DNA from 3 places in the Pseudalkalibacillus sp. NRS-1564 genome. Region 3 is predicted to be linked to each of the others. Evidence: riboswitches for the same ligand, from Rfam matches in the RefSeq annotation. Region 3 holds a riboswitch; each other region holds the start of a gene.

Region 1 (5,604 bases), on a different contig from region 3:
TCAAGTTGCCTCATCCAAAATCAACTCAAAAAAAGGAGCGTTATTTCTGACGTGGGTGTCAACGCTAGGAACATTTAGTGCTCCTAGTTTCCGCATTGTAACGGTAGCCCCAATCATGAAAGCTCTTTTAAATAAAGTGAAAATTACTCCTCAGGAGCTTGGATTTGTGATAGAAACGACAGCAACTCCAGTTATTGTCTTAATGCCAATTGCTACCGCTTTTGTCGGCTATATGTCATCTGTTGTGCAGCTTTCACTAAAAGCAGAAGGCATTGAAGGAGATGGCTATCGTTACTTTCTTCAAAGTATCCCTTACAACTTTTTTTCGATTAGTATTTTATTGATTGGCTTTTATTTGAGTTTTTTCCATCATCGAAAAACGCCAGCTACAGACGCAGGTAATGTGGAAAAAAAGCTTGATGATCAATGGGAAGATTGTCATCCAGCTGTGGCGAAGGATCTTCCTACGAAACCGATGAATTTATTAATACCTCTTGGAGGAGTAATTCTCCTAACACTTCTTCTTACATATTGGAGTGGTTATAAGAAGGGGTTTACTTCTTTAATCAAGGCGTTTATTGAGGCAGATGTCCTCGACGCGATGGTCTTTGCACTTCTCACTACAGTACTCTTAACGTTCATTTTCTATTTATTTCAGCGTTTTTCTTTAAAGGACCTTGTTACTTATTTTATCGAAGGTGGTAACGAGATGATGCCGGTCATCGTCTTGCTTACTGTCGTTTGGGGCTTAGCAGCTTCAACAGAAGCTCTTGGCTTCTCGTCTTTTGTTACCTCAAACCTTGATTGGATTCCTACTTTATTTGTACCACCAGTCTTATTTCTCGTTGGGGCGTTTATTTCATACTTTATTGGCTCATCATGGGGCACATGGGGAATTTTAATGCCGCTCGGTATTTCATTAGGGTATTCTACAGGAGCAGATCTACCTGTTGTCATTGGAGCCGTGTTTGCGAGTGGGACATTTGGCGCTTTTGCTTCTCCGCTAAGTGACAATACGAATACAGTTGCGAGGATCTTGCAGTTGAATCCTATGACATATGCGAAATTTAAGCTTGGCCCAGCTTTATTAGCGGCGGGATTAGCAGCAGCTGGCTACTTTGTTATCTCTTTTGTAATATAATTATTTTTATGAGTACTTTTGTATTGACATCCGTTTTAAAACCATTTATTATTGGGACTAACTTAATAATCCTTTGTTTAAAGGATCTTCTTATTCAGAGAGGTGGAGGGACTGGCCCTTAGATACCTCGGCAACGGACCTATGAACTTATGTTCAATTGGAACCGTGCTAATTCCTGCGACGAAAGTCGAAAAATGAGAAGAGGCTCGGTCTATCCAAACCCTCTTCTGTTCGAGCAGATGAGGGTTTTTTTATGCACCCTCATTTGGAAATATGTTTTAGTAGAGGGAGCGACTGATATTGCATACACTATTGGATAACGAAGCAAGAAAACAACAGCTTATTAAGACCCTTCTCTCACAAGGGATATATAAGAAGGGTGAAAAGCAACTTTATATGTTATCACTAAATGAATTAGAAAACATATATGCTCGATCAAATAAAACCATACAGAGAAAAGGAAACGGAGTGGTCATAGTGGAACAAGCAACATTTGCAGCAGGGTGCTTTTGGGGAGTAGAAGCGCTATTTCAACAATTGAACGGTGTTATTTCAACTTCAGCAGGGTTTACAGGAGGAGAGACGATTAATCCAACTTATGAAGATGTTTATTCTGAATTAACAGGCCATGCCGAATCCGTACAAGTTGAATATGATCCTTCTCTCATTTCTTATGAAGAACTTGTAGAGGTTTTCTTCGAAAATCATAATCCAACCTCCTTAAACAAACGGGGAGAAGATGTCGGAACACGCTATCGCTCAGCGATCTTTTACCACTCAAATGAGCAGGCAGAAATAGCATTATTTGCGAAAGAAAAACTTGAGCGATCTGGACGCTTCAAAAAACCAGTTGTGACGCAAATTATACCAATCACTTCATTCTATCGTGCAGATGAGTATCATCAAAGCTATCTTGCTAAGCGTGGACAGTCTTCTTGCAAAATTTCATAATAGAAAAAAGGCCTTCTCTCATTGTCATGAGGGAAGGCCTTTTTTAGTTAATCACCTTGATTGACACCTATTTGATCAATAAAGACTTTTCCTTTCTCTGATGCATTAAATTCGAATGTAAGAGCATTCATCTTCTTCGGATTAAAGGCATTGTTTGCTTCTAAGAATCGCTGCATCGGAATATTAAAGGTTTGGAGAACCGGTTCAGTAGGTTCACCATAACGTCCTTCTTCGAAGTATTTTGTTTTTGTGTGTTGAATAGGAAGAACACCTTGCAACTGCATGACGTCACTCAGCTTAACACTAGCGGATGCTCCGTTATCTGAACTAGCCGTGATTGTGAAATCAACAGGTTGCTGGTCAGATGGATCTGAAAGGTTTGCTGCTGTGAATGTTAATGAACTGTTCATTGTATAAGCAAATGGATCCTGAAGGGCTTTCTTGAAATTTAATTTGTATGCGCCGTTCTTTGAATAGGAATGATCCCATTTCAAAAAGACCCCATGAGTACCTCTTTCTTTATCGCGTCGAAATTCAAGCTCTCCTTCATACCATTGCAGCAAGCTATTAGTCTCTATGGTGATATAGGGAGATGTCGCTGTTGTGACATCAACGTCCTCTTCAAAGGTGCTATAGATATGATACGAAGGATCTTCATATTTACTAATGTATGTTGTATCAGGTAGCCATTCGAGAGCATAGCGATAATCCTCAAACATCGGTTGATAGGACTCATTTTGATGAAGCGTCGCCTCAAGAAAGCCAGCAACATATGTGCGGGCTATTTGTCGTTGTTCAGTGCCTTTAAGAAGAGGCTCTTTATTTAATAAAAGCGTGAAAGGGAAATACGTATCGTTTTCTCCCCACGTTGTGTTAAATTGTCCGTGATTGGCGCGATCAATATAAAGGGCTGCTTTCATAGCTTCTTTACTGCCAGTTAAATCAATCCCATTATACTGTCGGTCGCCTTCGAATTCCGATAAATCACTATCATAAGAACCTTGAAGTAATAAATAATTGACATCATCCACTTCGATTTTTCGATCTGAAAGTGTTTGATAATCCGTCGGTGCAAGTGCGATAACAGATTCAATATTATAATGGGAATCAAAAGTCATGTTCCCGTTATTTGGGTAACGATCAAGGTCATTGAATTTTGCTGCTAAAATGGCAGCTTGACCACCGCGAGAATGACCTATTAAAGCAATTTGATCCATCTTCACTTTGTTGAATAATGGATTATCTTTTTGAGAAGATAATTTCTCCATTTCTTCAATATGTTTAAGCAGCAACCAGGCGCGTCCATTAATGTCTCCTGCGAGGCCACCAGACCATGTTGAATTGAAGAAGTTCTCATCTACTGATACTGTTAAAAAGCCACGACTAGCGAGTAACTCACCTAAATAATTGTAGCCTTCATCTGAGAAGTCCTCCATCTTATGGTTTCCATGGACAATAAGGACAAGAGGAAAAGAACCATTTCCTTTAGGCACCCATACACGTCCATTAAGTGGCACATTGGTGTCTTTAAAGCCCCAGAACCACTCGCGTTCTTTGGACCATTCTCCAATCATACTTGAAGCGTTAACTGACATCGTTTGAATATCTACTTGCTCCCCAAATTCAGGACGTTGCTTATCCTTTCCACTTCCATATGTATAAGTAGTTACATCAAATGAGCCGTATTCTGAAGGGTTATCACTAACAGGTGAGAGCGGCTCTACATTAATAGAGAGACGATCATTCATTAAACCAGGTGTGAATAACCAGTATGAAAAAGCTGACGTTGCTAAAACACCAAACAGTAGCATGATCATAGACATTGGCTTTTTGATGCCTTTAGAAAGAGGGTATCCGAACATAGCGCCAAGGATGATACCGACTGCAATTAAGAGATAGGAGAGCGGAAGGATGTTCTCTAATTGACGAAATTGATCTAATGTATAAATGGTTATAGCAAGCGAGACTCCAATACTTGCAATGAGAAGAGAGGGTAATCTTTTGAAATGCTCTATGAACCATGTACCAATCTTAACGGTGAGCAGTGTACTGACAACTGCAATTAATAGGAAAAGAATAACGTCCATTATTTGACCCAGTCCAGTATGAAAATCAAACCCAATCGAAAAGATTAGCAGCATTGTCATAAAAAGAGCGCCGTAAGAAGCTCCTTTCCATATGGTTTTAAAGAAGGATTGTAATGGTTGAGTAAAAGAAATCAATAAATGCTTTAATTTATTTCGTTTGTGTGTATTTTTACGCGTTTTTTCAAATTCAGGTTCGTGTTCCACGCTAATCCTCCATTTCTTATCCTGCTGCTTTCATTATAGCAAATAGGAAATAAGGAAGAATGCTAAATCTAAGAATGCCTCAATTGAATAAGTAGTGGCTCGATGACTCTAGCACAGATTTCGTTCATTTAATTGTAAAAATAATCGCTGCGTAGTATTTGCTTCTCCTTTGTATAAGTCGTACAATAGGAATTAAGAATTAATGTGAAATATTTCACAAACGTATGTTTGTTGTGAAACTAAAGGTGGGGGATCAGGTGAAGAACGAACTTAAAGCGTATGCTTCAGGTTTTAAAATCACACACTTGTTTATGATTTTAGGTGCTCTTATGATTGGCGCATCCATTATTGTACAGGCTTTTCTTACAGTAGAAATAGTGAATCGGGTATTTATTGAAAAACTAGCATATTCAGACATTTCATCGTATCTCATTGGCTTACTGATTGTCATGGCGCTACGCCCTTGCGTATCTTATTTAATGGGAAAAGCAGGCGTTAACATGGCCGCTATTGTAAAACAAAGAATAAGAGAAGCGCTTTTGAATAAATTTTCTCGAGACGCACTTCTAACGTCTTACCAGGGTCAATCTGGACAGAAAGTGAGCGTTTTACTAGATGCGGTGGATGAGATTGATTCCTATTATAGTCAATACATTCCACAAGTGTTTAAAACGGCGGTTATTCCTTTTTTTATTCTAATCGCAGTTTCAACTCAGCATATTGAAACAGGGCTAATAATGATCGTGACGGCTCCATTCATTCCACTCTTTTATATTATTATCGGCATTCGTACTCAGAAAAAATCCGAGGAGAAGCTAGAGCAGATGACCGTTTTTTCTGGTCGCTTTCTTGATACAATTCAGGGTTTGACTACGTTGAACTTGTTTCGTCAATCGAAGAAATATCGCTCGATTATGGAAGAAAGCAGCTTGAATTATCGAGATGCAACGCTCGAAGTTCTTAAGGTTGCGTTTGTTTCATCCCTTATGCTTGAGCTTATTTCAATGTTAAGCATTGGGATTATCGCTCTTGAGATTGGTCTTCGTCTCATTGTGTTTAATAGCATGTCTTTTGCTACAGCCTTTTTCCTTCTTATGCTTGCTCCTGAGTTCTATCTTTCCCTAAAGGAACTAGGCAGTGCTTTTCATACTGGTAGAGGTAGCATGAGTGCAATGAAAAAGGTAAGTGAAGAACTTCATCGTGAAAGTGACGAAATGAAAT
Region 2 (5,604 bases), on a different contig from region 3:
TTGCGATTAAAAACACAGCTGATCTTTACGTATATCCGAATACACTGAAAGCGGTGCTGTTAAATGGTGACGAACTGAAGGATTGGCTTGAAATGTCAGCAGGCCAATTTAATGTGATCAACAAAAAAGATAAACAGGAACAGCCTTTAATTAATCCTGATTTCCCTTCTTATAACTACGATGTGATTGATGGCGTTACCTATCAAATCGATGTTACTGAACCGGCGAAATATGATATGAGTGGGAGTGTAGTAAATGCTGATGCGAATCGAATTAAATCGCTAAAATACAACGGAGAAAAGGTAACGAAAGATATGTTCTTTATCGTCGCTACAAATAATTACAGAGCAACAGGCGGTGGGCATTTCCCGCACTTAGACGGTTCGAATATTGTCATTGATTCACCTGATGAGAATAGACAAATTTTAATTGACTATATTCTTGAAAACAAGACAATTAATCCAACAGCTGATCAGAACTGGTCATTTCACACAGTCAATAAGAAGAAACTGAACGTCACTTTTGAATCCTCGTTACGAGCCAAAACCTATGCGGAAAGCATTCAAACGATTCATTTTGTTGATGAAACAGAAAATGGTTTCGCTAAATATACACTCGACTTAACGAAACAGAAAAAAGAAAAGCATCATCATAATCATAAGGGCGAGCACGGCCGCCATCGTTAAGAACGAATTCACGCCAATTCATCAGGATTGGCGTTTCTTATTTTAAGAATTTATCCTATGCAAACAATAGTGGAATATTTACTGATATAATGGCATTACTATCGTACAGAAAGGGATTTATATGACACAAAGCCTGACAAGCACCCAAAGAGATGAGCTTTTTTCAGATCTGACAAATGAACAACAAACGTATGTAATGAATTTTCTTAAACGCGGTAAGAAAACGACTTTCGCGAATGTCATTGCTAGAAGTAAAGGCCGGATGATTCCAAGTGGAGCAACGGATGAAGAAATCAGGATGCTGCTTGATGATTGGATACTAGAAGATTACATCGATGCAGGCTTCATTTCAGATGATTTGAAATGTGAGTGCGGTCGCTCTTTACGGTATCAATATGTTGTTCGACATGCAAAAACAGGGGAAACGCGGCGTTTCGGGATAAATCATTTCGAAGAGCATACCGGATTACCCGCTTCCATTGTGAGAGAAGTTGTGAAGGGATTTATGGAAATAGATTACGAGTTGGATGAGCTACTGTTGAAAAGACAGAACGGCTATCCTACATACGACATTCCTGAAGGATTGAACCTTCCACAAGACATTGAACAGCCACTTTCATTAAATCTTCCATTACTAGATCTACAAGAAAAACGGCTAAACAGTTTAATCAGATCTTATCGTGAAGACCAAGAAGCTTTTCAAAGAGGGAGCAACACTGTAGAACAAGTAGTCAAACCGAAAAGCAACCAGGAAGAACCGAAATCAGAAGAGGAATTACAAGGTTCCTTTGATTTGTTCGCGGAAGAAGTTCAAGAACCATTACAAGAAAAGACAAGCCAGAAACCTAAGGAAACCTATTTTGTAGGGGACCTTTCATTTACAACACAGGAAGCGATAGACTCCTATATTCAGCAAGGTATGGAAAGCGCCCTAATGATTTGTGAGCTTTTGATTAAGGAAGGAAAGGTACAAGACAAGAGATACTCCACAAAGAAACCAAAAATTTATTATGCTGTTTGTACCTACCTCGATTCATTTGTTGCATCTGGATCAATGTCAGTCGAGCCGATAGGACGTGAAGATCGCATCTATCGTTTGAAAAGTAAGTGAATATCCTAACATTTCGTAATTATCAGATAAGTGATTGACATTTCCAGTTAACCGGTCTATAATTTCACACATGTTCAAAAATTAAATCAACACTCTTATCAAGAGCGGCGGAGGGAATAGGCCCTATGATGCCCGGCAACCTTTCAACTTCAGTTGAAGCTGGTGCCAAATCCTACAGGTGATATCACCTGGAAGATAAGAGGAGGATTATGTTAGCAAACCCTCTTCTTATTGTTTAAGAAGAGGGTTTTTTATTTTATCCAGAAAAGGAGCTGTTACACATGAAAAGAACACTTGAAGAACGATTGCAAGATGGTCCAGTTATTTGCGGGGAAGGTTATCTATTTGAACTAGAGCGTCGTGGTTATTTACAAGCAGGATCATTCGTACCCGAAGTTGCCCTAGACAACCCTGAAGCGCTAAAACAAACGTATCGTGATTATATGCTTGCAGGTTCTGATGTCGTACTTGCTTTTACGTATAATGGTCACCGAGAGAAAATGAGGATTATTGGAAAAGAAGAATTGTTAGAACCGCTCAATAGACAAGCCATCCGCCTGGCTAAAGAAGTTGCGAAGGAACACCCTGAAGAAGAAGCGCTAGTTGCTGGAAACATTTCAAATACAAACTTATTTGATCCTGAAGATGAGGAAAGTAAGGAACAAATTCGGTCAATTTTTGCTGAAATGGTGAAATGGAGCAAAGAAGAAGGCGTTGATTTCATCAACGGCGAAACCTTCTACTTCTATGAAGAAGCCAAAATAGCGCTAGAAGAGATTCAAAAGCAAGGTCTTCAAGCTGTGATTACACTCGGACTTATGAGTGAGAACATTTTAAGGGACGGCTATACGGTTGAGGAAGCTTGCCGTTTATTAGAAGAGCAAGGTGCACTAGTTGTTGGCATGAATTGTTTTAGAGGGCCTGCCACAATGCAGCCTTACATTGAAAAAATTAGACAGTCTGTTAACGGCTATGTTGGTGCTCTTCCAATCCCTTATCGTACAACAGAAGAACACCCAACATTCTTTAACTTACCAGACGGTGGCTGTGCGTGTACATTGCCAACAGAGACGACCTTTCCAACCTCTTTAGACCCGCTTTATTGCAATCGCTATGAACTAGCGGAATGGGCTAAGGAGGCACAGCTGGTTGGGGTCAATTACTTGGGACTCTGTTGCGGGGCTTCTCCAAGTATGCTGCGAGAGGTGGCTGAAACAGTTGGCAGAACAACTGTAAACTCGGTATATTCTCCAAATATGGAAAAGCACTTTTTGTTTGGAACGGATGAGACATTGAAAGATAACAATACGGCTTATCGAACAAAGGCCTAATTTATAACAACAACCGGAGAACTTAATTTCTCCGGTTGTTGTTTTTTTACCAAAAACCCTATCTGTACACCTGTACTACAGTATTAAAATACATTCATACATAGGATATTATATCTACTACATTTTTTCTATAAGCTGATTATTTTTGATAACGTTGGCGACGATTAGTAACAGTATCTGTAGAAGAGTAACGAATACAATGATTTATGCATTTGATAGGATAACAGCATTTTTCCAATCACGATGTCTGAGATTGATTTTTCCGCTATATAAGTTGCTTTCCAATTAACATTCTTTTCGAATTAAAGGCTTCTTTTATGAAAAACATCATATTTATCAAGTAGTTGTGTTATTATTTTAAATGTGTTTGAATATGTCCATGAAACATTATTGAACTCAAACCACAATGAAAACGAACTGTTTTATAAGCGAGGTAGCCTATGAATAATCAAAATGTATTAAATGAACTCCGCTCCATTTTACCCAGTGCGGAACTGAAGATAAATGAGCCATTAAATGCACATACGTATACAAGAATGGGTGGATGTGCGGATGTCCTTGTGTTTCCTAACACGCTAGAGGACGCACGAGCAGCAGTTGAGTACGCCTATCAATCTAACTATCCATTAACCATTTTAGGAAAAGGCTCTAATGTTATTATTCAAGATGGAGGCATTAGAGGAATTGTCCTGAATCTTTCGTCACTAAAAGCCATTCAAAAAGAAGAAGAAAAAGTTATTGCTCAAGCTGGTGCACGTATTATTGATGCTTCTGAATTTGCTCGTGACAGCAAACTAAGTGGGCTCGAATTCGCATGCGGAATCCCAGGATCTGTCGGCGGAGCTGTTTATATGAACGCAGGAGCATACGGTGGAGAAATCGCGGATTGTCTCGAAAGCGTTCTTGCTGTAACAAAGGAAGGAAAGCTCGTTAAATTGACAGCTGATGAACTTGATTTATCTTACCGTCATAGTAATGTAGAAGAAAATGGTCTTCTTGTCCTTGAAGCTACTTTCGAGCTTAAAGTTGGAGAGTATGAGGATATTAAAGCAATCATGGATGACTTAACGGAAAAACGTGAAACAAAGCAACCGCTAGAATACCCTTCATGTGGCAGTGTGTTTAAACGTCCTCCTGGCCTTTTTGCTGGTAAGCTCATTCAGGACTCACAGCTTCAGGGTACACGAATCGGTGGAGCTGAAGTCTCCAAAAAGCATGCTGGCTTTATTGTAAATATCGATAATGCGACAGCGACTGACTATCTGGACGTGATTCATCATGTGCAGCAAACAGTAAAAGAAAAGTTTGATGTCGATCTTGAACGTGAAGTTCGCGTCATCGGGGAACCACCTGAAAAACCATAATTCACATGACAGCCGCTCTTTCTGTAAGAGCGGCCTTTTAGTGTTCTTTCACCGATATTCGATAAATCTGTGAACAAATGAAATCTGCACAATAAGTGCATACTTTACGGATAAAGTAGATATTGGCATACAATTCCAAAGACTAGAGGAGGACTATCATGAAAAGTAAAACTCAATTGATTGGTGTAATAACATTATCAATGGCGCTCATTCTTGCTGCTTGTGCAAACAACAATGAACAAGTAAATGAAAACTCTAATAACACAGAGGCAAACTCTGAAAGTAATATGGAAGGGATGAATCATTCAGGCTCTGCTGAGGTACCTGAAGAGCTACAAAAGTCTGAAGATCCGACTTATCCAGAAGGTAGCACGGCGATCATTGAAGCGAACCATATGAAAGGAATGGAAGGTGCAGAAGCAACTATTGTGGGGGCATATGATACGACAGCTTATGTTGTAACTTACACCCCTGAAGATGGCGGAGAACCCGTAGAAAATCATAAATGGGTCATTCATGAAGAACTGGAAGATCCAGATGAAGCTCCACTTCCATCAGGAACTGAAGTAACATTAATGGCTTCTCATATGGAAGGAATGGAAGGTGCGATTGCAACGGTCGAATCCGCTACAGAAACTACCGTATATATGATCGACTACACACCAACAACTGGTGGCGAAAAAGTAACGAATCATAAATGGGTAACGGAAGACGAATTAACCCTAACTGAATAATTGACCCTTCATAACCCGAACTGGTTAGGTTCGGGTTATTTTAAAGAGGTTCACTAATATCTGCCGTTCTTCCACTAGATTTTCTAACGCTATCGTCACATACAAGTAGAAAGGATGAAAAGTTTTGAAGAAAATATCGCTCTATACAATAGGTTTAATTCTCACTGTAATAATATCTGCTTGTCAAAATGATCAATCGTCACTAAATGAAAATCAATCAAATGATACAGGACAAAAACAAGCAAATCTCGCATCCATCAGTAACTCTGCCATTTATAAAGAAGCTGATAGAAACCAAATCGATCATGTCCACGGGATCGGTTATCCCGGTAACCGTAATGAACTGCTAGTGGCTACTCACGACGGTCCTCTAATTTA
Region 3 (5,604 bases):
TACTACTCCACGATCTACCTCAAGAAGAGCGGATTCCATCAACCTTGCGATATACGGCGCCGTAAAGACAACGAGCGGCACAATCACACCTTTTACTCCAATTGTTGTACCTGCAATCATTTTTGTAAAAGGTAAAATGAAAAACAGTAAAATGATAAATGGAATCGACCTGATCACGTTTATAGCCGCATTTAATATACGGAAAAGAACTTTATTTTCTAATGCTTTTTCAGGTCTAGTTAAAACAAGTAGCACACCAAGCGGCAGGCCAATCAATACTGAAATCAGTAGTGAGATCCCAACCATTTGAAATGTTTCAATAATCGCGTTCCAAATGTCTGCACCCCAAAGATCAATAAACTCCGATACCTTAGCTGACATGAGCTTCCACCTCCTGAACATAGCCTTCTACTACGACGCCACTTTCCTCTAAAAAGGCAACGGCCCGAGCCGTCTCTTCCGCTTCCCCATCTAAATGAACGACTAGCCTACCAAAAGGCTGATCCTTCAGTTGTGTAATGTTCCCTGCTAAAATGGACGGATACACGTCGAACTTCTTACTAACAAGCGCAAGAGCGGGACTACCTGATTTCTCCCCAATAAATGAAAGATTCACGATCTGACCACGCTCTTTCAATCGCGACACAAGTGATTCTGGAAGCTCATCCTGGAATAACGACTGAACAAATCGTTTGGCCGTCATTGTAGCAGGCTTACTAAAGATATCGATCACTCGTCCCTGTTCAATCACCTTCCCGTTCTCCATCACAGCCACTTCATGACATATTTTCTGGACAACGTGCATTTCATGCGTAATGAGTAAAATCGTGATTCCAAAATCACGATTGATTTGTTCCAATAAAGATAGGATTGATTCTGTCGTATCTGGGTCAAGGGCACTCGTTGCCTCATCGCATAGTAGCACTTCAGGTTCATGAGCAAGCGCACGGGCAATCGCCACACGCTGCTTCTGACCACCTGATAGCTGGGAAGGATAAGCATCCCGCTTATCCGATAACCCAACGATACCTAAATATTTATCAACTCGCACTTCAATCTCTTTTTTACGAAGACCCGTAAGCTTCAGCGGAATGGCAATGTTTTGATACACAGTGCCTGTTTTCAATAAATTAAAAGACTGAAAAATCATCCCGATGCGCTGTCTTGTTTTTTGAAGCTTTCCAGTAGACAAAGAAGTGAGCTCAATGTCATTGATAAATACCTTTCCATCTGTCGGTCGCTCCAGAAGATTCACCATTCGGACAAGCGTGCTCTTTCCAGCACCACTATAACCGATGACGCCATAGATGCTTCCTTTCTTAACTTCTATGGAAACATCATCAACCGCCTTCGTAATCGTCTCACCGCTTTTATACGTTTTCGTTATATTTTCTAATCGAATCATCGTGCTCACTCCTCTTTCGAATTACCAGGATGCAACTACAGAACCGTTAAATTCGTCCTGGATAAATTGCTTCACTTCATCTGATTGATAGTAGTTCACTAGCTTTTGAATACGTTCATCATCTTTGTTCTCTGTTTGTGTTGCAATCACGTTCACCCATGGGGAATCTTCTGGTTCCATTTCAAGCGAATCTTCTTTCGGTACGCGTCCACTTTCCATTGCAAAGTTCGTATTAATTGCTGCAATCGCAAGCTCACCAAGCTGTCTTGGAATTTGCGAAGCTTCTAATGGAACAAATTCGAGATTGTAAGGATTCTTCTCAATATCTTTGATCGTTGCTTTAACACCAACGCCATCTTTCAACTCAATAATGCCAGCTTGCTCAAACAACATTAGCGCTCTCGGTTCGCCTGTTGAATGGTTAGGCAACCCAACTTTGTCACCTTCTTGCAATTCATCAAGACTCTTATATTTGTCAGAATAAATTCCCATTGGAAAAGTAATCGTAGTTGCTACCTTGGAAAGATCGAGTCCTCTTTCTTTTACATAATCATTCAGATAAGGTTCATGCTGAAATACGTTCGCATCCAATTCCCCTTCATCAAGGGCTGTATTTGGCATCACATAATCATTAAACGCAATCACTTCAATTTCAAACCCGTCTTCCGCTGCGATTTCCTTCACCTTGTTCATCACATCTTCATGCGGACCAGCCGTTACCCCTACCTTCAGTGGGCCATCTTCTGAAACTCCAGAAGCCTCATTTCCAGAACAACCTGCCAAAAGAACTAAAATAAGTGCACCTAATAAATACAATGATTTCTTCATTTCTCAATCTCCTTTAAAATTCATATAGTAATGTAAAGCGTTTTAGCACTAAAATATAAAAGCGCAAAAGTACTTCGATCTGCTAAAATCCCCTCCCAATAAAAAAACTCCCTCTGTAAAGTACAGAGAGAGTTGTATCATTTCATCATTATCAGCAGCGCTGAACTCTCTCTCATCTTTCAAACGATTGCTCGTCTGCTGGAATTAGCACCTTTCTCACGAACTGAGATGGTTGCTGGGCGTCACAGGGCCAGTCCCTCTGCCACTCTTGATAAGAGTTTTCAATATTATTTAACTATTTTCAATAGTATAGTATCTTTCTCGAAGGGCGTCAAGGGAAGATCTCAAAAAGTGCCTGTCACCGCCCGCTATTTGTCGAAAGATTTCTTATTGTCTTCCTTCTAGATAATTGTCGAACCAGTTTCCTAGATGCTTAAGTCGTTCCACTCGTAGCTCTGGATAACCGCTTCGTGATAAATTATGATCAGAATCTGGGAATCTTACAAACATCGTTTCCTTCCCACGATGCTTTAAAGCCACATATAACTGTTCTCCTTGCTCTATAGGGCACCTGTAATCATTTTCGCTATGAAGAATTAAAAGTGGGGTTTCGATTTGGTCCACATACTTAAGCGGTGAATGATGCCATAGCTTAGCGGGGTTTTCACCTAAATCACTTCCAACTTCCCACTTTGTGAAAAAGTATCCGATGTCACTAACGCCATAGAAACTCTGCCAATTCGAAATGGAGCGCTGGGTAACCGCTGCTTTGAATCGATCGGTTTTCCCAACAATCCAGTTCGTCATAAAGCCACCGTAGCTTCCTCCCGTCACGAAAAGTTGAGCTTCATCAATAAAGGAATACTTATTCAACGCGTTATCAACACCCGCCATCAAATCCTCATAATCACCCCCACCATAATCTCCTCGGCAACCATTCACAAACTCTTGTCCATATCCCTGACTACCACGTGGATTCGTATAAAGGACAACATATCCTTTTGCTGCAAGAAGCTGAAATTCGTGCATAAATGAATTACCATACATCATATGTGGCCCACCGTGAATTTCAAGAATAAGGGGATGTTCCTGATCTTCCTTAAAATCCTTTGGCTTCATGAGCCAGCCCTGAATCTCCAAACCGTCTTTCCCAGCGTATGTAAACATTTCTGGTGTCGAGAGATCCAAGCATTCGAGAACGTCAGCATTTGATTGAGACAAACACAGTTCATTTACTCGATCTCCATGAAACGAAAGCGTATAAATATCGCCAATGTTAAGTGGATCACTAATCGCAACAGCCGCTTCATTCGCGCCTGGCAAATAGTGAAACGCGTAATGGTGCCTGTCACCACCCGCTATTTGTCGAACCGTGCAATCTTCTCCGACGAAATAAACACCAGTGTTTCCTTCTTTACTAGCAAGGAAATAGAGTCCATCTCCATTTTGGCTCCACATCGCACCAGGAGAAGCGCCGCCCCAGTGCATATCTGAAATCAATACATCCGAACACTCTAAATCAACCTCCTCTGTTAAACAAGTAAACTCTTTCTTCGCTATGTCAACAGTCCAGATTTTATTCAACGTAGCTCCTTTATGCTCAAAGTTATGCCCAATGAATGAGAGCTTCTTCCCATCTGGTGACCAGTTCGGTGTGCTAAAGCTCCCACCCTCACGATTTAACTGATCAGGCTCTGATCCTTCATTCAGACCCTGAATAAAGATGTCGGCTCGCATGTAGGACCCCTGTTCTTCATATCTATCTCTCACATATACAATGGATTGTCCATCCGGTGACCAGTTAGGGCTAGAATGATTAAATGGTGCATCTGTTAGCCATTCTATTCTCTTTTCACCTGAGGTTACCTCGATCAAGACAACTTGCAAATAGTTATTGTCAAGAAAACCACTGCCGTCTGCTTTATAGCGCAAGTCAGTCACAACGAGAGGCTTACGTCCTTCTTCTTTCTCATTTGTATCCTTACTTAAAACAAGTAGCGAAGAACCATCGGGTTTCCAAACAGGAGCGGAAACACCACTTTTTAAATCAGATAGTTGTCGCGCTTCGCCACCATCAGTTGAGATAAGCCATATTTGATTTTCTCCTGATCGATTCGAAACGAAAGCAATCGTCTTCCCATCAGGCGACCAGCGCGGAGAGTGATCTTTTTTCTCCCCAGAAGCATATGTCCAATCATGCTCAATTCCAGTATCGCGATTTACTATGACTAAATTTGAAGTATATTCTTTGTTCTCATTTATCACTTTCTTTACATAAACAACGTAGCTCCCATCCGGTGAAAGTTGGGGATCACCAACAAAAGTGAAATCATAAAGGCTTTCTTCCAAATTCTTTTGTTTCTTGTCACTTCCAATTTCTATTTCCATCATCCACACTCCCTTTCTACATCTTCTCTACTTCCATTGAATAGGAAAAAACTCCTGCAGAGGGAACAAATCTCCTTCTAAATCCATCTCCGATTCTGATTTCAACCATCCATCCTCGAATAAAGATCACTTCATCCAACTTATTAAAAAAGGAGGAAACAACCAAAATACACATTTTTTTCAAGTTAAATCACAATAACAAGAACGTACATTCTCTTTTAGCGGCGTATTCCCCGAATCACCGCTCACTTTCATAACAATTTCACATCGGTTCCCTGCAATATATCTCATTTTGGTATTTGAATCATCTCATTGTGAGATGTATAATAAAATTAACAAATTGAAAGCGGTTACCAAACAGGGATTGCCGCTTAAAATACAGGGAGGATTTACAATGAGCCAGCAAGCACGAAACCAATTTATTGATCTTTTGTGCGACAAAACGACAATGAACAGAGAAGAAGTTCTGAGAATGTCTGATGCGGAAGTAGAATATTTTCACTGGCTCTACTTTGATGACTCACCAGCGGACTTAATGATGTAATAAATATTTACAGCCCCTGCGGTAACTCCGCAGGGGCTGTTTTAATAGAAAGAATGCGATGTGTCTTTGTTGAGATTACAGATGTATTTAATAGGGGTCAGGTACGTCACCGGTAACGCACCTGACCCCTTACCTATCTTCACCCCTCCATCGCAGCCACAAAATCCCCATCCTTCTCCTCAAGCAGTTGCCTCGCTCGATCCGCATCAACTCTCCGCAAAATCATCAGCACCGCTACCCGCGCATCACCTTCTGCCTGTTCACTGTAGCGTCCAGCTTCTTCTTCACTCACTCTCGTTAACTCCTGAATAATCGAAACTGTTCGCTTCCGTAGCTTTTCATTCGATGCTTTAACGTTCACCATTAAATTACGATAGACCTTCCCAAGCTTGATCATCGAGGCTGTCGTAATCATATTTAACACCATCTTCTGTGCTGT

The links. A riboswitch is a leader RNA that binds a small molecule or an ion and turns the genes downstream of it on or off. The one in region 3 is predicted to bind S-adenosylmethionine.
Region 1: it holds a riboswitch for S-adenosylmethionine, as region 3 does, so the genes downstream of both, msrA (peptide-methionine (S)-S-oxide reductase MsrA) here and ACIFPW_RS08080 (MetQ/NlpA family ABC transporter substrate-binding protein) in region 3, are expected to answer to the same signal.
Region 2: it holds a riboswitch for S-adenosylmethionine, as region 3 does, so the genes downstream of both, ACIFPW_RS14750 (homocysteine S-methyltransferase family protein) here and ACIFPW_RS08080 (MetQ/NlpA family ABC transporter substrate-binding protein) in region 3, are expected to answer to the same signal.

What each region holds. Positions count from the first base shown of each region.
Region 1 is NZ_JBITPM010000040.1:27,589-33,192, forward strand. It holds gene ACIFPW_RS18090 (Na+/H+ antiporter NhaC family protein) at 1-1,141, shown strand, start outside; SAM riboswitch class I at 1,229-1,342, shown strand; gene msrA (peptide-methionine (S)-S-oxide reductase MsrA) at 1,442-2,092, shown strand; gene ACIFPW_RS18100 (hypothetical protein) at 2,140-4,383, opposite strand; gene cydD (thiol reductant ABC exporter subunit CydD) at 4,641-5,604, shown strand, end outside.
Region 2 is NZ_JBITPM010000031.1:21,088-26,691, forward strand. It holds gene ACIFPW_RS14740 (bifunctional 2',3'-cyclic-nucleotide 2'-phosphodiesterase/3'-nucleotidase) at 1-686, shown strand, start outside; gene ACIFPW_RS14745 (DUF3895 domain-containing protein) at 808-1,797, shown strand; SAM riboswitch class I at 1,890-1,999, shown strand; gene ACIFPW_RS14750 (homocysteine S-methyltransferase family protein) at 2,079-3,128, shown strand; gene murB (UDP-N-acetylmuramate dehydrogenase) at 3,569-4,492, shown strand; gene ACIFPW_RS14760 (YdhK family protein) at 4,651-5,226, shown strand; gene ACIFPW_RS14765 (F510_1955 family glycosylhydrolase) at 5,351-5,604, shown strand, end outside.
Region 3 is NZ_JBITPM010000015.1:120,780-126,383, reverse strand. It holds gene ACIFPW_RS08090 (methionine ABC transporter permease) at 1-381, opposite strand, end outside; gene ACIFPW_RS08085 (methionine ABC transporter ATP-binding protein) at 371-1,405, opposite strand; gene ACIFPW_RS08080 (MetQ/NlpA family ABC transporter substrate-binding protein) at 1,427-2,233, opposite strand; SAM riboswitch class I at 2,403-2,511, opposite strand; gene ACIFPW_RS08075 (prolyl oligopeptidase family serine peptidase) at 2,621-4,621, opposite strand; gene ACIFPW_RS08070 (BH0509 family protein) at 5,016-5,165, shown strand; gene murQ (N-acetylmuramic acid 6-phosphate etherase) at 5,305-5,604, opposite strand, start outside.